3 regions of the Cobetia sp. PDI-12MA genome follow, and region 3 is predicted to be linked to each of the others. Evidence: predicted binding sites of a transcription regulator. Region 3 holds the regulator's gene; each other region holds the start of a gene.
What was found. Region 3 encodes sigma-54, which starts transcription at its own class of promoters, with help from an activator protein. Its sites were predicted from a motif close to TGGCACNNNNNTTGCTNT; they were not measured.

Region 1 (6,851 bases), 1.3 Mb from region 3:
GAAGTTCCAGGGCGTGATCAATCCCACCACGCCTGCCGGCTCGTGATAGGTGTGCGCGGCGTAGCCTTCGACATCATGCGCGACCTCCGCGCCCTGACGCGCATCCAGCGCGCGTGCCTGGGCGGCGTAATAGCGGTAGCAGCCGATGGCGTCATCGAGATCGATCTCTGCCTCGGCGCGAATCTTGCCGTTGTTGCGACACGACATCTCCACCAGCGCTTCCCGGCGTGACGTCAGCCCCTCGGCGAAGGCCTCCAGATAGACCGCACGCTCGGCGCCACTCAGTGCCTGCCAACCCTCGAAGGCCTCGGCGGCGGCCGCGACGGCGGCCTGTACATCACGCGCATCACCCGCCGTCACCTCGGCGATGACGGTCTCCTCGAAGGGGTTGGTGACCGCCAGACGACGCTCGCCGTGGGACTTGACCCACTCGTTGTTGATGAACTGATGATCGAGCTTGTGCATGGACATTCCTGACATGTGATTTTGCTGTCGCCTGCCACCTCGAGGGCACAGGCGGGCATTGTTCAGTGTTGTGGCGATAAGCGGCGAGCCAGACTCACTGTGCGATTGAGCGCTGCCACGCTGCCGCATCGATTTCCACCAGCAGCGGGGCGCTTGCGTTGCGCTCGCTGATCGCGGTCGCCAGCTCACTGGGGGAGTCGATCGCCACGGCGGCGCAGCCGAAGCCCTGGGCGAGCAGTTGAAAGTCGGGGGCCTTGATGTCGACTCCCAGGCGCGTGACGCCGGCGTTGTCCATGAAGCGGCGAATCTCTTCATAGCCCTGGTTGTGCCACAGCACGATCACCACCGGCAGCTGTTCTTCCACCGCGCAGGCGAGTTCGGACAGCGTGAACATGATGCCGCCATCGCCGACCAGCGCGATCACCGGCAGGTCCGGGCGGCCCAGGGTGGCGCCCATCGCGGCAGGCAGGCCGTAGCCGAGCGTGCCGTAGCCAGTGGAGGCATTGAAGTAGCGGCGCGGCGCCGGCTGGCTGAGCAGGTGATTGGCAGCGTAGACCGTCGCACAGGAATCGCCGACCCAGATCGCCTCCGGCAGCGCTTGCTGCAGGGTATTGAACAGCGGCACGTAGGGCGCGAAGGCCGGGTCAGTCGGTATCGCGAGGGCGTCAAGCGTGGCGGCGGTAATCTGCGCGCCGCGTGTCTTGCCTTTCGGGTTGCTCTCGAGGCCGGTCAGCCGGTCGGCGAGGGTCTCCAGCGCCAAGCCGGCGTCGGCGACGATGGCGAGTGTCGCCTGCTGGTTGCGCGCCAGTTGTTCGGGGTCGATATCGATGCGGATCAGCTGGCCACCGATGACGAAGCCATCATCGAACACCACGTCGTAGTCGGTCTCGCCAAGTTCGGTGCCGATCGCCAGCACCACATCGGCGTCGCACGCCAGTTTGCGTACCGCAGGCAGCGCGGCATTGGCTCCGAGATCCAGTGGGTGAGCGCTGCCCAGCAGGCCCTTGGCATTGATGGTGGTGACGGTGGGGGCATCGAGTGCCACCACCAACTGGCGGGCCGCTGCAGGTGCGGCGACACAGCCACCGCCCAGCAGCACCAGCGGGCGCTCGGCGCCCTGCAGCAGGCTCACGGCTTCCTCGAGCAGGGCCGGGTCCGGCGCCAGACGGCCGATGCGCGGGCGCGTGACGTCATGGGTGGTGCGACCGGCAGGCAGTGCCACCTCGGCATTGAACAGATCGATGGGAATCTCGATATGCACCGGTCCCGGGCGGGCGCCCTCGAACAGCGCGAAGGCGCGGGCCAGCACTTCCGGCAGTGCGGACGTGTCGAGCAGCGTGTGGCTGAAGCGCGCCACGCCCGACACCAGCTGATGCTGGCTGGGCAGCTCATGCAGACGCCCCTGGCCACGGCCGAGGGTGTCGGTGCGATTGACGCTGGAGATCACCAGCATCGGAGTGGAGTCGGCCAGCGCCTGCCCCATCGCGGTGGTGATGTTGGTCATCCCCGGGCCGGTGATGATGAAGCACACCCCGGGCTTGCCGGTACTGCGGGCATAGCCATCGGCCATGAAGCCAGCGCCTTGTTCATGGCGCGGGGTGACGTGGCGAATGCTGCTCGCGGCGGGATCGGCATCCGGTTCCAGGCCACGGTAGAGCTCGACGGTATGTACGCCGGGAATACCGAAGACGGTGTCGACGCCGTAGGTGTCACGCAGCAATCGGATCAGGAGTTCAGCACAGGTCATGGCAGTCTATCCGGCAGACGGGAGCGCCGTGGCGCTCCCTGAAGTCATGAGGAAAAGGAGTCGGTCGCGAAGCGGTGTCAGTCGAGTGCGAGTCGTCGCTCAACTAGCAGTTCAATCGATGGCTCAGAACACGAACAGATGGGCGATACCAGCGATGATCGGCAGGGTGATCAGTGTACGCAGCACGAAGATGGCCACCAGTTCCCACAGCTTGAGCGGAATCTTCGACTTGAGCAGCAGGGCACCGATCTCGGACATGTAGATCAACTGGGTTAGCGACAGGCAGGCGATCACGAAGCGGGTCAGTTCGCTGTCGATGTCCTTGGCCAGTACCGCCGGCAGGAACATGTCGGCAAATCCGACCAGCGTGGCAGGGGCTGCCTCTGCTGCGTGGGGAATCTGCAGCAGTTCCAGCAGCGGAATCATCGGGTAGGACAGCCAGGTGAACACCGGCGTGAACTCGGCCAGCATCAGCGCCACGGTACCGATGGCGATCACCACCGGCAGCAGACCGAGGAAGATGTCCGCCACATTGAAGCAGGCCGATTTCACCAGCTTGAGCGGGCCCGGCGCATGCTCGGCGCGCGCGACGGCCATGCCGAGTGAGTAGCGCAGCACGCCACAGCCGCTCTGGTTCTCTTCACTGATCTGGCAGCCGACCGGCTCGTGGTAGTCATCGCGCTTGCGTGACAGCGGCGGCAGACGCGGCACGATGACGGCGGCGATCAGGCCCGCGATGACCACGGTCAGGTAGAAGGGCACGAACAGGTGGTTGATGTTCATGAAGCTGGTGACCAGCAATGCGAAGGCGATCGAGACCACCGAGAAGTTGGTGGCGATCACCGCCGCTTCACGCTTGCTGTAGAAGCCCTGCTCGTACTGCTGGGTGGTGATCAGCACACCGACGGTGCCGGAGCCCATCCATGAGGCGGTGGCATCGATGGCGCTGCGCCCGGGCAGATTGAAGATGGCACGGAACGGACGGCGTACCAGGCTGCCGATGAATTCCATGAAGCCGAAGTCGACCAGCAGCGGCAGCAGAATGGCCGCGAAGAAGAAGAAGGTCAGCAGTACCGGCGCGAGATCATTGAGCATCACGCCGCCGGTGAAGGCCGCCGTCACTTGAGTGGGGCCCCACTGGGAGTAGGTCATCAGCGCGAAGATTGCGCCGAGGGCACGCATGCCAAACCATACCGGCGAGACATCGAACAGCTCGTGTGCAGCGCCCTGACGTGCCCAGACCGGTTTGGCGAGCTTGACGAAGCCGGTCAGCAGTACGGAAAGGCACAGCACCGCGACGGCGATGGCGGGTAGTGCGCCGCCCAGCGTCGCCTTGAGCCAATCGGCCATCAGGCCCATGCCGATGTTGATGGTGTCACCCGTGCTGAAGGGCACCAGGAAGAAGCTGACGCCGAGCAATGACGGCAGCAGAAATTTCATGACTCCGTGAGTCGTGAGCGGAACGGGACGGGTGGCGATGAGCTCTTTCTGAGCCTTCTCACCCTTGTGCACCTTGTCTGAAGGTGAATCGGCGCTTGGGCTGGAGCGGGACGGCGTGTGATCCGCCGTCGGGTCGATGCTGGTTGTCATTCGGGTCACCTAGATCTTGTTGTAATGGTCAGGCTCTAGCCGTGCATCGTGTGATGCATCATGCCGTATCGTGTCGGGTGATTCTGTGTGCGCCGAGGGCGGGACGGGCCCCCGGCGCGGGTGCAGCAGGACAGCAGGTCATTCGTGGGTCGTTCGTGGATCAGTCGCGCTGTTGCACGCCCGGCAGTACACAGAGCATTTCGTAGAGCAGGGTCGCGCCCATCAGCGCGGTGTTGCCGCTGGTGTCGTAGGGCGGGGAGACTTCCATCAGGTCACCGCCGACGATGTTGAGGCCACGCGCGCCGCGTACGATTTCCATGCCCTGGGGCATGGTCAGGCCGCCGGCTTCCACGGTGCCGGTACCGGGGGCGACGGAGGGGTCCAGTCCGTCGATGTCGAAGGTGATGTACACCGGGCGATCGCCCATCATGTCGCGCACTTCGGCCATCAACGGCGCGAGTGACTTGAACCAGCACATCTCGGCGGTCTCGACACGGAAGCCCTGCTGACGGCACCAGTCGAAGTCATCGGCGGAGTAGCCGGTGCCACGCAGGCCGATCTGCACCACGCGCTGGCTGTCGAACAGGCCTTCTTCCTGGGCGCGACGAATCGGCGTGCCGTGGGCGATGGGCTCGCCGAACATGTGGTCGTTGACGTCGGCGTGGGCATCGATGTGGATCAGGCCGACCGGGCCATGCTTCTTGGCGATGGCGCGCAGCACCGGCAGGGTGACGGTGTGATCGCCGCCCAGTGTCAGCGGCACGCAGTCGTGACTGAGCACTTCATCGTAGAACTGCTCGATGATGTCCATGCTCTTGGGCAGGTGGAAGGTGTTGATCGGCACATCGCCGATGTCCGCCACCTGCAGGCTGTCGAAGGGCGCGGCGCGGGTGGCCATGTTGTAGGGGCGCAGCATGCGCGATTCATCACGGATCTGACGCGGGCCGAGACGCGCGCCCGGACGGTTGGAGGTACCGATGTCCAGCGGAATGCCGATGAAGGCGGCATCCAGGCCTTCCGCGGTTTCCTGAGCCGGCAGGCGCATCATGGTGGCCGGGCCGCCGAAACGTGGCATGTCGTTGCCGCCCAGCGGCTGATTGAACTCGCTCATCTGTCTCTCCAGGTCTTGAGTTGCTCGCGATACGCTGACGGCGAGCGGGGTATTGTGTTCGATCGCCTGATCGCCCGACCGGACGGTGTGATGAAAGCCGGCGATCCTCCTTGGCGCATACTCCAGCATTGCAGTAACCATGCCAATTTTTAGTCAATTGATTTTATTGAGTTTTATTTGGCGGAGGTTGCTGGGTGATTCATTTGTGGATCACCAGTGCGGCATTGATGATTCAAAAATGGATCACTGATTCATTTGTGGATCACATTCAGGCATCATCGAGACTGTCTTCAGCGCAGTGCGAGAAAGACCTGCTGGAAAGAGCTGTTAGAAAGAGCTGCGAGAAAGACCTGCGAAAAGAAGCACAGAAAGCCCCGCCCGATTCACAGGCTCGACCATGAGGTACCCGCCATGTCAGAGCTCGACCGTCAGATTCTCAAGACCATCATCGACACCGCTCACGATCACTACTTCGTGGTCAATGCCGATGGCCAGGTGCTGGATGTCAGCCCCGGCGCCGCGGCGGTCTATGGCATGACCCGCGAGGAGCTGTGTGCCGCCAACGTGCATGACCTGGAAGCCAGTGGCGTGCTCAAGCCATCGATCAGTCTGGAGGTGCTGCGTACGGGGCGCGCGCTGCAGATGATGCAGCTCACCGCCACCGGGCGGCGAGTGGTGGCGCAGGCGCATCCGGTATTCGTCGCGGGCAAGCTTGAGTGCGTGGTCAGCCGCTCGATGGACCTCACCGATATCCAGCTGTTGCAGCAGGAATATGCTGTGCTCCAGCAGCGTTTCACGGATCACCTGCGCCGCAACTCGCGGGGCAGTGAGCTGGGCGGGGGGAGTGCGGGCGAGCGTGACTGGGGGACGGTGGGAAGTGCGCGCTCAGTTGCTGAGCAGACCACCCATGACGCGCAGCAGGGGCGTGCTCTGTGCGAGCAGGCCGCGCGCGAGCAGGCGGAATGCGAAGACGCCGCGCTGGAATTGGGCGAGCTGCAGGTCAGAAGCCCCGTGATGCGGGAGATAGCGCTGCTGCTCAAGCGGGTCGCGCCCACCAACGCCACGGTATTGATGCTGGGCGAATCCGGGGTCGGCAAGACGGCCTTCGCCCATCAACTGCATCGCTGGAGCCAACGCGCCGACGGCCCCTTCATCGAGGTGAACTGCGGCGCCATTCCCGAAAGCCTGTTCGAGTCCGAGATGTTCGGTTATCAGGCCGGTGCCTTCACCGGCGCGGGTAACCGTGGCAAGGCGGGCCTGATGGAGCAGGCCGAAGGCGGCACCCTGTTCCTCGATGAAATCGGTGAGCTGCCGCTGGCCACCCAGACCAAGCTGCTCAAGGTGATTCAGGACGGAATGATCACCCGCCTGGGCGACACCACCACCCGCCGCGCCGACTTTCGGCTGGTCGTCGCCACCAATCAAGACCTCGCCGCCCGCGTGGAGCAGGGACAGTTCCGCCTCGACCTCTACTACCGCATCAATGTGCTCCCCGTCAGCCTGCCACCGCTACGCGAACGCCGCGAAGACATTCCCGCCCTGATCGAGCAACACCTCTCTCGCCTTAATCAACGTCATGGTCGCCGCAAACTCCTCGACGCCTCGTTATGGCCCATCCTCATGCGCCAGGACTGGCTCGGCAATATCCGCGAACTGGAAAACTGGCTGGAACGCGCCTGGCTCAGCGCCCCCAGTGATGTCATTGACAGCGATTCAGTGAAAACACTGCTCAACACCTGTTCCACGAATAACGCTAATGGACTAGGCAGTTCATTTGGCTTCAGTAATGAAAAATCCAATGGAATAGGCGTTACTGAAAGTTTTACCACTGCCGATAACTCTCATAGTCCCAATTCCCTCTCAGCGCCTGCCGCTGAGGGGGCAGTAGCCATGCCAACCCCCAAGCTCGGCCCCAACGAAACCCTCAAGGAAGGCCTG
Region 2 (6,851 bases), 940 kb from region 3:
ACGCTGGGCGCGAACACCAGCCACCAGGCCCAGTAGAAGATGGTCCAGTCCTGCGGGAAGTGCGTGTCCTCGAAGCCCTTGAACTCAGCGAACGGCTCAAGCCAGGTGGCCATGTGGATCAGATTGCTCATCACGCGGCCCAGCGCATCCAGACCGGTATTGGCCATGAACAGGGTCGGCCCCACGATGAAGATGAACAGCAACAGGCCGACCGCCAGCCAGAAGTTGATGTCTGACAGCAGCTTGATGCCCTTCTTGAGGCCCACGTAGGCGCTGTAGCCGAACAGGGCGGTACACACCAGCAGCACCACGATCTGCGTGGTCAGCGACTTGGGCACCCCGAACAGCTCGTGCACCCCCTCGTTGATCATCGGTGCCGCCAGCCCCAGGGTGGTCGCGCCGCCGCCCAGCATGCCGAAGACGAAGCTGATATCGATCAGCTTGCCCAGCCAGCCATGTGCCAGCTTTTCGCCCAGCACCGGCATCAGCGCCTCGGAAATCTTCAACACGCTGTGGTGACGCACGTAGTAGAAGTAGGCGATCGGCACGGCGGGGATCAGGTAGATCGCCCATGCCAGCGGGCCCCAGTGGAAGATGCCGTAGGCCGCGGCCCATTCCGCTGCCTCCGGTGTCTGGCCTTCCACATGGAATGGGGGCGACTGGTAGTAGTAGACCCACTCGATCATCGACCAGTACAGGATGGAGGCCCCGATGCCGGCGCAGAACAGCATCGCCGCCCACGACACGATGGAGAATTCAGGCTTCTCCTCGGCATCACCGAGCTTTATCTGACCGATGTCGCTGAAGATGATGTAGATCATGAAGCCGCCGGCCCCCACGCCGAGCAGCAGATAGAGCACACCGAGCTTGCTGGTGACGAAGTTCTTGGCCGCCGATACCCACATCGCGCCCTGCTCGGGGAAGATGACCAGGGGTAGCGTCACTGCCAACAGCAGGAAGATCGAACCGAAGAAGGTCGGCTTGTCGATCATGTCGAAGGGCTTTTCGGGCCGATCCCCCGCCGCCTTGGCGGATACCTTTCGGGTTTCCTTGCTCATATATAAGCCTCATTTATCGTTGTTGCCATGCATGATAACAGCTTATCATGAGTGATTGCGATACACGCATCCCCACTGCGTACAATCCTAGTACAACGATCCAAGCGCCTACGTAAAGATAATTTAACGCAAGCAAGTCATTTATTAGCGCCTGGCAGGCCTTGGCGCTCAGGGCCCAGAGAGGAACAGGAAGCACGACGACAGGGCTGGCAGCGACAGGCAAATCAGCAAGGAAGACACAGTCAGAACAAGCAGCACAGAGGTGGGCAGCCACAGAGGGGGAAGACGCAGAAAAGGCGCAGAGAAGGCAGCAGATGTCAGGCCGGACCGCAGGCATCCACCAGGGAACGGCACATCGCCGCTACCGCTCCCTGGCGGGAAATGATGAGGCTGAAAGTGATGAAGCCTGCAGTGGTCAAGCTTGGGTGAATAGGCATGAAGAGATCAGGCTTGAGATGATCGGGCTGATGGCGCCTCGCTCTCAGTCACCGCGCAGGCGCCCGCCCATCTCCTGGGCGAGGTCCACCGCGAAGTGGTCCGTCATGCCGCCGATGAAGTCGAGCATGCGCCGATAGCTGCGGTAGAGATCCCAATCCTTGGTCGGCGTGTTCTCGCCGATCAATGCCAGCACACGTTGATGCTTGAAGCTGGAACGCCCCGTGGTATGCAGCTCATGCGCAGCGCCGATGAAGGCCTCGAGCAGGATGCCCAGCGTGGTGTAGGCGCCGATCTCCAGCTTGGCCTTGCGCTCGTTACGGAAGATCTTCTGGCGCGCCAGATTCTTGGCTTCCCGCACGCCCCAGCCGAGGTCGGGGTGGCACAGGTCGAGCAGGTCTTCGCTGAGCGTACCGGCCAGCAGTTCCGTCTCGCGCTGGACGAAAGCCTCGGCGACATCATTGACGGCACGCTCCATCGCCGCGCCTCTCAGCGCCGCCACCTTGCGCCGCTGGGAAGTGCCGCGGGCGACCATCTCCTGATATTCGCGCGGCTCGCCACCGCTGATGCCGGTGAGAATCTCGAATACTTCCTCGAATTGCAGGATGCCCATCTCGAGGCCATCTTCCAGGTCCAGCAGCGCATAGCAGATGTCATCGGCGGCCTCGACCAGCCACGCCAGCGGGTGACGGCACCAGCGTCCATCGGCCCGTGCCAGCAGACCGCAACGCTCGGCGACCTGATCCAGCAGCACGCGCTCGCTCTGATAGCAGCCGAACTTGCCGCCCGCCGTGGCGTGCTCCACCGTCCACGGGTACTTGAGCAGCGTGCCCAGCGTCGCTGCCGTCAGGCGCATGCCGCCATGGAACTGGTTGTATTCGATCTGGGTGACGATGCGAAAGCCCTGGGCATTGCCTTCGTAGGTGAGCAGGTCCTCGCGCTCGGCATCGCTCAGCCCGGCCAGCCGACCGTGATCACTGGCGGCCTCGGCGGCGAACCAGTCACGGATGGCGTACTCCCCGGCATGCCCGAAGGGCGGGTTGCCGATGTCATGCCCCAGGCAGCCGGTCTGGACGATGACACCGAGATCCGACGGCGTGATCCAGTCGGGCAACTGCTCCTTGAGCTTCTCGCCGACCATCATGCCCAGCGAGCGGCCGACGCAGCCGACCTCCAGCGAGTGGGTCAGGCGCGTGTGGATGTGGTCGTTGTCGGTCAGCGGATGAACCTGGGTCTTGCGCCCCAGGCGACGGAAGGAACCCGCGAACACGATACGGTCGTGGTCCTTGTGGAAGGGAGTCCGCCCCATCTCACGCGATACGGTGCCCGGTGCGTCATGCAGGCGACTCGGTTCCAGCAGTCGCTCCCAGCTCATTGATGACATCAGGCAACTCCTTGGCAGGCGCCGAGTGCTGGCGCCGGCGAGCAGATAACAGGTGAATGACGCGCATGAAAAAAGAGAACAGGGATTGTGGCACCCTGTTCTCCTTGTCTCCAGCCCGCTCAAGTCATCCTCAGCTCGCCAAGATTGCCCTCGAACCCGCTCAGGCTATCCTCAGTCCTCGGCCAGCGCCGGCAACAGCACCTTGAGCTTGCGGGTCAGGGTGTTGCGCCCCCAGCCCAGCAGCTCGGCGGCTTCGCCCTTGCGACCACCGGTATGCTTGAGGGCCGTCTCGATCAGAATACGCTCGAAGTCGGGCACCGCTTCTTCCAGCAGATGGGTATGACCGGCGGCAAGCGCGCGGTCTGCCCACTCGCGGAAGGCACCACGCCAATCGCCGGAGGCCGCCTCGGTGCCGCTGGCATCTCGCAGCTCCGGCGGCAGGTCCTCGATCATCACTTCACGCCCCGAGGCCATCACCGTCAGCCAGCGACAGGTGTTCTCGAGCTGGCGCACGTTGCCCGGCCAGTCGAAGCGCGTCAGGTGTTTCTCCGCGGCCTCCGTCAGCACCTTGGGCTCGGTCGACAGCTCACGCGCGGCCTCGCCCAGGAAGTGACTCATCAGACGCGGGATGTCTTCGCGGCGCTCCGACAGGCGCGGCAGATGCACGCGAATCACGTTGAGGCGGTGGAAGAGATCCTCACGGAAACGCCCATCCTCGACCAGCTTTTCCAGGTGCTGGTGCGTCGCGGCGATGATGCGCACGTCGACCTTGACCGGCGTGATGCCACCGACACGATAGAACTCGCCATCGGCCAGCACGCGCAGCAGGCGAGTCTGGGTCTCGGCGGGCATGTCACCGATCTCATCGAGGAACAGCGTGCCGCCATCGGCCTGCTCGAAGCGCCCGCGGCGCAGCGCCGTGGCGCCGGTGAAGGCGCCCTTCTCATGGCCGAACAGCTCCGATTCCATCAAGTCCTTGGGAATCGCGGCCATGTTGAGTGCGATGAACGGCTTGGCGGCGCGCGGCGAGTGCTGATGCAGCGCCTGGGCCACGCGTTCCTTGCCGGTACCGGACTCGCCGTTGATCAGGACGGTGATATGCGACTGTGACAGGCGGCCGATGGCGCGAAAGACTTCCTGCATCGCCGGCGCTTCGCCGATGATTTCCTTGGTCAGTCCTTCCGGCACGGCGGCGGGTGCCTTGGATTCACGGGCATGTGCCACGGCGCGCCGTACCAGCGCCAGCGCTTCATCGACATCAAACGGCTTGGGCAGGTATTCGAAGGCGCCGCCCTGATAGGAAGCCACGGCGCTGTCGAGGTCGGAATGCGCCGTCATCACGATGACGGGCAGGTCCGGGTATTTCTCGCGCACGCGCGCCATCAGGTCGAGGCCATCGGTTCCGGGCATGCGGATATCGGTGATCAGGACATCCGGACACTGACGCATGATGCTGGCTTCGGCCTGGTCGGCACGCTCGAAGGTTTCCACCTCGAGGTCGGGTTGTGCCAGAGCGCGCTCCAGCACCCAGCGAATGGCGCGGTCGTCATCGACGATACAGACGCGGGCAGTCTCGCTCATGTGTGATCTCCAGAAGTGCCGGCTAGCGGAATGAGTAAACGGAATTCGGTATGGCCGGGGCGCGAGTCACACTCGATCAGCCCCTGATGCTGGTGCAGGATGCCCTGGGCGATCGACAGCCCGAGCCCTGAGCCTTCGGCGCGCCCCGAGACCATCGGGTAGAACAGCGTCTCGCGCAGGCTCTCCGGGATGCCGGGGCCGTTGTCGATGATCGCCAGCTCGCACACCAGTCGGTGGCGCTCATGGCCCAGCGTGAACTGACGACGAGCGCGGGTCCGCAGCGTGATCTCCCAGGGCGCCTCTTCGCCCTCGTGCGTATCCGGACGGGGCTGCTCGTTGAGCGCCTGGGTCGCGTTGCGTGCGATGTTGAGTACCGCCTGGATCAGCTGTCCTTCATCGCCGATGACCTCCGGGAGGCTCGGGTCATAGTCGGCCGTCAGCTTGATGTGATGCCCTTCCGCCGCCAGCAGGGAGCGCACCCGCTCGGTCACCGAGTGGATGTTGACCGGTGACTGCAGCGGTGGCCGGTTCGGCCCCAGCATGCGGTCGACCAGATCACGCAGGCGGTCCACCTCCTCGATGATGATGCGCGTGAATTCCACCATCTGCGGTTCGGGCAGGTCACGCTCGAGGAGCTGGGCAGCGCCACGAATGCCGCCGAGAGGATTCTTGACCTCATGCGCCAGCCCGCGTGTCAGCACCTTGACCGCCTCCTGGCGGGCGATCAGCGCTTCTTCGCGCGAGATCTGCATCAGGCGGTCACGCGGTTCTATCTCGACCAGCAATTCATCGGCGCTGATGGGCGTCGCGGTGAAATCCACCGTCAGCGCTTCATTGGCCGCGTTGATGATCTCGGCCTCACGCTGAGTGTAGGGATGCTGTTCCTCCAGCGCCTTGCGCAGCACATTGACCAGGGTGTCATCCAATCCGGACATGTTGTCGGGCGTACTGCCCTTCACGCGCACCAGACTCACCGCCAGCAACGTCTCCGCGGCGGGATTCATCCAGACCATCTGCAGTTGTGAGTCCAGCACCACCACGGCAGTGTTGAGGTGTTCGAGCAGTCGTTGATGCATGGGTTTGTTCGCCATCTGCAGTACGTCTCCCTGTTCTGCAATAACCGCGCCAGTCTGGTGCAGGCACCGAGAACACGGCGTCCGATGCTGTGCAACCATTTCGGCCCCCTCATATTGGCACCAAAATGGTGCAGGCGAGAAATCGCGCTCGAGCTCGTGTTGCTTCACTCCGCCATCAGGCAAACCGATATCGACTGGCCCAGACACGAAAAAGCCGCCCGAAGGCGGCCTGTCAGCCAAGGAGAAACGCGAGATGAAAGAAGGCCGCCCAGACGCTGCTAGCCTCCGCCAGCATTGGCAGGATTGTTGGGATTGCGAGGCAGATTGACGCTGGCGCGTTGCACATAGACCACCTTCGGCTCGCTGGTCTGGCGTACGCGGCCGGTGGAATCCAGCAACTCCGCCTGGATGACATGCTTGCCACGCTCCAGCGCCGGCACCATGAAGACGGTACTGTGCATGGCGGATTGAGACGGCGCGCCATCCACGGTCACGCGCACCTTGTCTTCCGGACGCAGCTTGGGCTCGATCCCCAGGCGTACCGCCAGATTGCCCGCCTGCCCGGTCTGCAGCGTTTCCTCGTTGGACGGGCTCTGGATGGTGAAGGTGGTATAGCCACGGAAAGCCACATCCACCGCAGGCGCCCGGGTGCGGGTGCTCTCGCTGGATGAGGAAGAGCTCACGCGCGACGGCGTGCTGCGCCGCGGCGGCAGGGATTCTGTCGACGGCACCACGCTGAGCGGCGTCAGCTGCACCTTGCTGCCGCCCGCAGGCTGATCACTGAAGACCACGTTGCCGTTGGCATCGACGTGGCGATAGACCTGGGCCGCCTGAAGATCGAACGACAGGCTCGTCAGCATCAGCGTCGCTGCCAGCAGCAGGCACTGCAGTGGCTCGGGGCGCGCTGCTGGCAGTGCACGCGAGTCCGTCGCGGGGTTCGCGACGCGCAGGGAGGATACGAAGGGCCACATCCGAAGATTCCTGAAGAGAGTCATGGGAGGCCAGAAGCCGCAGGCAGCTCCAGCGGGATTGGGTCTATCGGCAGGCGATCCTGCTGCCTGATGACAAGGCTAACAAGTTACAAAGCTTACCGCGTTGATGCCAGCATTTGGGGCCCTCGACAAGACGCCTGTGGGCATTGACTGTCACGCAAGGCTACCACCGCGCCCTGCAGGTCTGTCATCAGCATGGCCGATATCAGGGAAAAGGATCAGAGCAAAGAGTCAGAACGAAAAACAGGGCCACACCTGTCGGTATGGCCCTGCTGTCGTCATCGTCCGGGGCTTGCCTCCACCTGGAAGGCACCCCGTCAGATGG
Region 3 (6,851 bases):
GCCTGCCGGAACTGGCCGCCAGCGTGGCCAGCGCCCTCAAGCGCCATCACGACATCGCCATCGGCAATGTCATCGGTTCCAACCTGTTCAACATCCTTGCCGTGCTGCCCGTGCCGGGCCTGCTGGCGCCGGGTCCGGTGGATGGCAGCGCCATCAGCCGTGACTATCCGGTGATGCTGGGGCTGACGCTGCTGCTGGCCGCGTTGCTCATCTGGCAGCGCCGTGGGCGCATCGGCCGTGGCCCGGGTGTTATCCTGCTCGCCGGCTATCTGGCCTACACGGCCTGGCTTGCCATCAGCCTGACTCGCTGACGGCAGCGTCTTCATCATCGTTTGCCACGCCGCCGCGCGGGATACACGCCCTTTCCGCGCGGCCTGAGCCCTGGCCAACCACAGGCAACAATTCGATCATGACAGAGCCTTCCAGCACTCCACACGCCACCGCACCTGGCGCCTCAGCATCCAGCCAGTCCGCCGCCGCTGATGAGACTCCGGCCAGCCAGGCGGATTTTCGCGCCAGCGCCCGTCGCACCTTCGCCATTGAAGAGGCGGCCATCGCCGCGCTTGAAAGCCATCTCGATGACGACTTCGACCGCGCCTGTCAGCTGATGCTCGCCACCAAGGGCCGCGTCATCGTGACCGGCATGGGCAAATCCGGCCATGTCGCCAGCAAGATCGCCGCCACCCTGGCCAGCACCGGCACCCCGGCCTTCTTCGTCCACCCCGGTGAAGCCAGCCATGGCGACCTGGGCATGATCACGCCGGCCGATGTGGTACTGGCGCTGTCCAACTCCGGAGAGACCGCCGAAGTCACTGCGCTGCTGCCGCTCTTGAAGCGCATGGGCACCCCGCTGGTCTCGATGACCGGCAAACCCGGCTCGACCCTGGCGCGTGATGCCGAGGCGCATCTGGACACCAGCGTTGCCCAGGAAGCCTGTCCGCTGAACCTGGCACCCACCGCCTCGACCACCGCTGCGCTGGTGATGGGCGACGCCCTGGCAGTGGCACTGCTGGAGGCCCGCGGATTCACTGCCGAGGAATTCGCCCTTTCCCACCCGGGCGGCAGCCTGGGTCGCCGCCTGCTGCTGCGAGTCCAGGACGTGATGCATCATGGCGACGCCCTGCCGCGCGTGGCACTCGGCAGCCCGCTGCGCGATGCGCTGCTCGAGATCACACGTCAAGGCATGGGCTTCACCTGCGTGATCGATGATGACGACCACCTGGTCGGCGTCTATACCGATGGTGACCTGCGCCGCACACTCGACCAGCACGGCGATCTGCGCGCGCTGAAGGTCGATGATGTCATGACCCGCGGCGGCAAGACCGTGCGTGCCAGCATGCTGGCTGCCGAAGCGGTGCGTATCATGGAAGAAAACCGCATCAGCGTTCTGGTAGTCTGTGACGAGGATGAGCACCCCATCGGAGCCATCCATATGCACGGCCTGCTGGCCAGCGGCGTGATCTGAACTCCCGCGGGCGTTCGCTGTCTCTGTTCGACGGCAGATCGTCCCGACAGTAGACGCTACCGCTCAACGCCCATCAGCGCCGTTCACAGGACAGCGTCAAGCATGCACGGAGTGCGAGGAGAAAGACCATGAGCGACACGAATTCCCTGAGCGAAGAATATCCGCAGGACATCATCGACCGCGCACGCCGCGTGCGCCTGCTGACGCTGGATGTCGATGGCGTGCTCACCGACAACCGCCTGCACTACGATGCCAACGGTGTCGAGACCAAGTCCTTCCACGTCCAGGATGGCCATGGCCTCAAGCTGGTGCTGCGCAGTGGCGTTCGCGTCGCGCTGATCACCGGCCGCAGCTCACCGATGGTCGAGCGTCGCGCCAAGGAACTGGGCATTCAGGATGTCATCCAGGGCCGTGAAGACAAGCTGGTCGCGCTGACCGACCTGTGCCGCGAGTACGGGGTCGAGCTGGAAGAGGTCGCCTATTGTGGCGATGACCTGCCGGACCGCGAGGCCATTCGTCGTGTCGGTCTCGGCGTCAGCGTGCCCAACGCCATGGCCTACGTGATGAGCGAGGCCAACTGGGTCACCTCACGCCAGGGCGGCGATGGTGCCGTACGCGAGCTCTGTGATCTGCTGCTCAAGGCACAGGGCCACTGGGCCTCGGTGCTGGATACCTACCTGCAGGAGTCGCGCCCCTGATGTTACGTCTGCCCCGCCCTTCTCCGCGTCTCTGGCTGATGCTGCTGTTGCTGCTCGTCGGTGGCGTGCTGGCGCTGATCGAGCAGCGCAACAGCCTGGAATCGACCGTCAATGTCGAGGTCGACAGCAGTGAGCCGGATTACTATCTCGACGGGGCAGACATGACACGCTTCGATGCGCGCGGCGTGGCGATCCAGTCCATGAGCTCGCCGCATATCGAGCATACGCCAGGCGATGACGTGACCCGGGCGCAGACCCCGAAGATTCGCACCAACGACAGTGAAGACCGCCGCTGGTATGCCACGGGGGACAGTGGCGTGTTGAGCGCCGGCGGCGACACCTTCACTCTCGAGGGCAATGCCAGACTGCGCCAGCCCGATGACCGCTGGACCCTCGATACCGATGTTCTGCACTACAGCCGTGATCAGAATCGCGCCTGGAGTGACGTGCCGGTCGTGATCACCCAGAATGGCCAGCATGTCGAAAGCGACAGCTTCAGCGCCGACCTCTCCCGGGATTCCGCCGTGCTGCAGGGCCGCGTGCGCAGCGTCCTGCAACCCGGCACGGGCCAGAGCGAGGCCAGCAAGGAAGCCGAGCGCATCGACTCGGGCACCGACAGCACCACTACCGATGACGGGCGCATCAACAGCACCTTCGAGGCAGCGCCTGCCAGCGGTGAATGAACCTGCCGGGCTGGCCGTCGCGCCATGACCCGCGCCGCAACACCTTCTTCCCTGCCGCTCGATGGCATCATTGCTCGGGCGGCGACCCCGTCATGCCAAGGAGCCACCATGACTTCCACGACTCGCAAGCCCTTGACGGCCTGTCGCCAGACCCTCAACAGCGGTGTCATGGCGCTCTGCCTGGCACTGGGCATGTCCACCTTCGCCCCGGCCGCCATGGCGCTGGACAGCGATGCCAGCCAGCCGATCAACATCGCCGCGGACGCCCTGTCTCTCGATGACAAGGCCGGCACAGCCACCTACACCGGCCAGGTGGAGATGCGCCAGGGCAGCATGAAGCTCGATGCCAGCCGCGTCGATATCAGCCGCGCCGGCAGCGGCGAGATCTCGCTGGTCAAGGCCACCGGCAAGCGTGCCTACCTGGAACAGCAACCCGCACCCGACGAGAAGCTGGTCAAGGGCTGGGCCGACACCATCCGCTATCATGCGCTGGAGCGCCGCGTGGAGCTGGTCGGCAATGCGCGTCTCGAGAAAGGCGATGACACCTTCGAAGGCGGCTACGTGGAGTATTTCCTCGACAAGCGCCAGGTGAACGCCAACAACAGCAAGACGGCACAGCAGACCGAAGGCGGTCGCGTACACATGACTTTGACGCCGCGCGGCGCCAATGCCAGCAAGGAAAACTGAGTCATGACTGCTGCTACCCCGCGTACGCTGAGCGCTCGCCATCTGGCCAAGGCCTACAAGGGCCGCAAGGTGGTCAAGGACATCTCGCTTGAGATCCGTCAGGGTGACATCGTCGGCCTGCTGGGCCCCAACGGCGCCGGCAAGACGACCTCGTTCTACATGATCGTCGGGCTGGTGCGCGCCGATGCAGGCGACGTCTCCATCGACGACAAGGACCTTTCCGCTGCCGCCATGCATCAACGCGCACGCGCCGGCATCGGTTATCTGCCGCAGGAGGCGTCGATCTTCCGCAAGCTGTCGGTGGCCGACAACATCATGGCGATTCTGGAAACCCGCAAGGATCTGGATCGCAATGGCCGCAAGGCACGTCTTGAAGAGTTGCTCGAGGAATTCAGCATCACGCATATTCGTGCCAGTGCCGGCATGAGCCTGTCCGGCGGGGAGCGTCGTCGGGTCGAGATTGCCCGTGCACTGGCCACCGAGCCGGACTTCGTACTGCTCGATGAGCCCTTCGCCGGCGTCGACCCCATCTCGGTGGGCGAGATCAAGAGCATCGTGCGTCAACTGCGTGACCGTGGCATCGGCGTGCTGATCACCGACCACAACGTGCGCGAGACACTCGATATCTGTGACACCGCCTATATCGTCGGCGATGGTCAGATCATCGCTCACGGTGACGCGGACTCCATCCTGGCCAACCAGCAGGTACGCGACGTCTACCTGGGCCACGAGTTCACGCTCTAGGGCCAGCGGATGCGCTGAGCCCTCCCACGGCGAAAGCTTCATAAGCCGCTGCGTGATTTTATCGCGTAGCGGCTTTTTCATGTCTGACATCAGGCGCATGCATGACGTCCATACCACCTTGGTGTAAACATGGCATGCAAGTTGCTTGAATATTCACTGCAACCACTTGTCAGTGGCCCGAGTCACGGTATAGCGTAGTAAGCACGTTCCTTTGCCGTGAATTGACTGACTCCATGAAACCCACCCTGCAACTCCGCCTCGGCACCTCGCTGACCATGACGCCGCAGCTTCAGCAAGCGATCCAGCTGCTGCAGCTGTCGACGCTCGACCTGCGTCAGGAGATTCAGCAAGCCCTCGAGTCCAACCCCATGTTGGAGCTCGACGAGGACTACGAGTCGCTGGATGTCATCGAGACACAGGATACGAGCGAGATCTCCACTGCCGACTCCTCGAGCGAGATTCCCGAGGAATACCCTCTCGACAGTGACTGGTCGGACCTCTACCAGGACCACGCCGGTAGCCTGACCAGCTCCGGCAGTGGCAGCGGGAGCGAAGAAGGGCCGGACTTCGATCGCAATACCAGCGTCGAGAGCCTGCAGGACCACCTGCGCTGGCAGCTGGCGATGACCGACCTCGATGGCCGTGAACGCCAGATGGCGGAGAGCCTGATCGATGCCGTCGACGGTGCCGGTTACCTGAGCCTGTCACTCGATGAGCTGGTCGATGGTCTGCGCGGCCAGGGCCTGCCCGGCCTCAAGGCCTCCGAGCTCGAGCAGGTACTGCTGCGTCTGCAGCAGTTCGACCCGACCGGCGTCTTCGCCCGCGACCTGCGCGAGTGCCTGCTGCTGCAACTGGCGCTGCTGCCGGATGATCTGCCGCTGCTGGCGCAGGCGCGTCGCCTGGTACGTCAATTCCTCGAGGCACTGGGCAACGATGATCGCAAGCTGCTCAAGCGCCGACTGAGCCTTGACGATGACGAGCTGGATCACGTCATCCGCCTGGTGCGCGCGCTCGATCCGCGTCCGGCATCCGCCTGGGGCGAGCCCGCCAGCGATTACGTGGTCCCTGATCTACTGGTGCGTCATACCCGCCACGGCTGGCAGGTCGAGCTCAACCCGGAAGCGCTGCCCAAGCTGCGCATCCAGCCGGAATACGCCGCACTGATCAAGCGTGCCGACAAGTCCGCCGACAACACCTTCCTCAAGGACAACCTGCAGGAAGCGCGCTGGCTGATGAAGAGCCTGTCATCACGCAATGACACCCTGCTCAAGGTCGGCCGCGAGATCATGGCGCGCCAGATCGACTTCCTCGAGCAAGGCGAGGAAGGCATGAAGCCACTGATTCTGGCCAACATCGCCGAAGTGGTCGAGATGCACGAATCGACCATCTCGCGGGTCACGACCCAGAAATACATCCACACCCCGCGCGGCGTCTTCGAGCTCAAGTTCTTCTTCTCGAGCCAGGTCGGTGGCAGCGGTAGTGGCGACGCCCACTCAAGCACCGCCATTCGTGCCCGCATCCGCAAGCTGATTGCGGAAGAGCCGGCTCGCAAGCCTCTCTCCGACTCACGCCTGGTCGACCTGCTCGCCAGCGATGGCATCGAGGTCGCACGCCGTACCGTGGCCAAGTATCGCGAAGCGATGGGCATCCCATCCTCCAGCGAGCGCAAGCGTCTGGCCTGATGTGTCATCTGCGGCTGCCATGCGCCTGGTCTCCCTCCTATCATGGCCGTTGCCGCCAACCTCAAACGCTGGTTTTCTCTCTCACCAGCCTCTGACATTACTGACACCGGCGCGCCTGTCGCGCGCCCTGTCATTCCGTCAACCGCTCGTCAATGGCCCATCATGGCGCGCAGGATGATGGCAAAAATCCATCATTCCGGCTGCATCATTTACCGTCAATCGCATGTTTTTAAAGTCACTTTTAGCCGTATTGCACCGGGATGTCACTCGGTGATCCTTCCGGCACGCTGCTTGCTCCACGCAACCCAAGCGCCTGAAAGGCGGCGTACATGCAGGGATTGGCGACGAAAACCCGTCTTCTTGCGCGCCTTTCATGCACCACCCTTCAAGCGTGACCTTGAAGTCCATTCCGTTACCCCTCACTGAGTTGAAGACAAGCACTGAGCCACGATGCAGCGCAGCGTTGATCTTTGCGCAAAGCTTGGGCATTGTCGGTACAGACGCTCACGACATCTGACGCCGCTGGCAAGGGCGCGAAAACATCGCCAGACGGTGGTCGTCAAGCCTGTTGCAGAGCGTCCGATCAGGGTTTGCTCGTAGTCAAAAAGGGTTACAATTGAATGGCAACCCGCTGGATAAAGGAGCGTGTCCATGCAAGTGAATATCACCGGGCATCATGTGGAACTTACCGATCCTCTCCGCGATTACGTCAACGAGAAGCTCGCTCGCCTCGAACGGCATTACGACAACATCACCAATGTTCAGGTGACACTGTCGATCGAGAAGGAGCGCCAGCAGGCTGCCTGCACCTTGCACGCAGCAGGCGCTGACCTCCACGCCCTGGCAGAAGACCCCAACATGTACGCTGCCATCGACGCGCTCGCCGACAAGC

Region 1: a site for sigma-54 is predicted at 5,041-5,058, ahead of speB (agmatinase). Genes of this name have one in related genera too.
Region 2: a site for sigma-54 is predicted at 5,569-5,586, ahead of glnL (nitrogen regulation protein NR(II)). Genes of this name have one in related genera too.

Annotation. Positions count from the first base shown of each region.
Region 1 is NZ_CM183351.1:2,162,648-2,169,498, reverse strand. Features, by position in the region: gene AC5WNI_RS09310 (aldehyde dehydrogenase family protein) at 1-465, opposite strand, end outside; gene AC5WNI_RS09305 (5-guanidino-2-oxopentanoate decarboxylase) at 560-2,212, opposite strand; gene AC5WNI_RS09300 (YjiH family protein) at 2,336-3,652, opposite strand; gene speB (agmatinase) at 3,963-4,913, opposite strand; gene AC5WNI_RS09290 (sigma-54 interaction domain-containing protein) at 5,325-6,851, shown strand, end outside.
Region 2 is NZ_CM183351.1:3,918,458-3,925,308, forward strand. Features, by position in the region: gene AC5WNI_RS16600 (BCCT family transporter) at 1-1,058, opposite strand, end outside; gene AC5WNI_RS16605 (deoxyguanosinetriphosphate triphosphohydrolase) at 1,540-2,877, opposite strand; gene ntrC (nitrogen regulation protein NR(I)) at 3,049-4,458, opposite strand; gene glnL (nitrogen regulation protein NR(II)) at 4,455-5,549, opposite strand; gene AC5WNI_RS16620 (DUF4124 domain-containing protein) at 5,813-6,505, opposite strand.
Region 3 is NZ_CM183351.1:818,876-825,726, reverse strand. Features, by position in the region: gene AC5WNI_RS03535 (calcium/sodium antiporter) at 1-311, shown strand, start outside; gene AC5WNI_RS03530 (KpsF/GutQ family sugar-phosphate isomerase) at 410-1,465, shown strand; gene AC5WNI_RS03525 (KdsC family phosphatase) at 1,594-2,163, shown strand; gene lptC (LPS export ABC transporter periplasmic protein LptC) at 2,163-2,846, shown strand; gene lptA (lipopolysaccharide transport periplasmic protein LptA) at 2,955-3,533, shown strand; gene lptB (LPS export ABC transporter ATP-binding protein) at 3,537-4,277, shown strand; gene AC5WNI_RS03505 (RNA polymerase factor sigma-54) at 4,511-5,959, shown strand; gene hpf (ribosome hibernation-promoting factor, HPF/YfiA family) at 6,611-6,851, shown strand, end outside.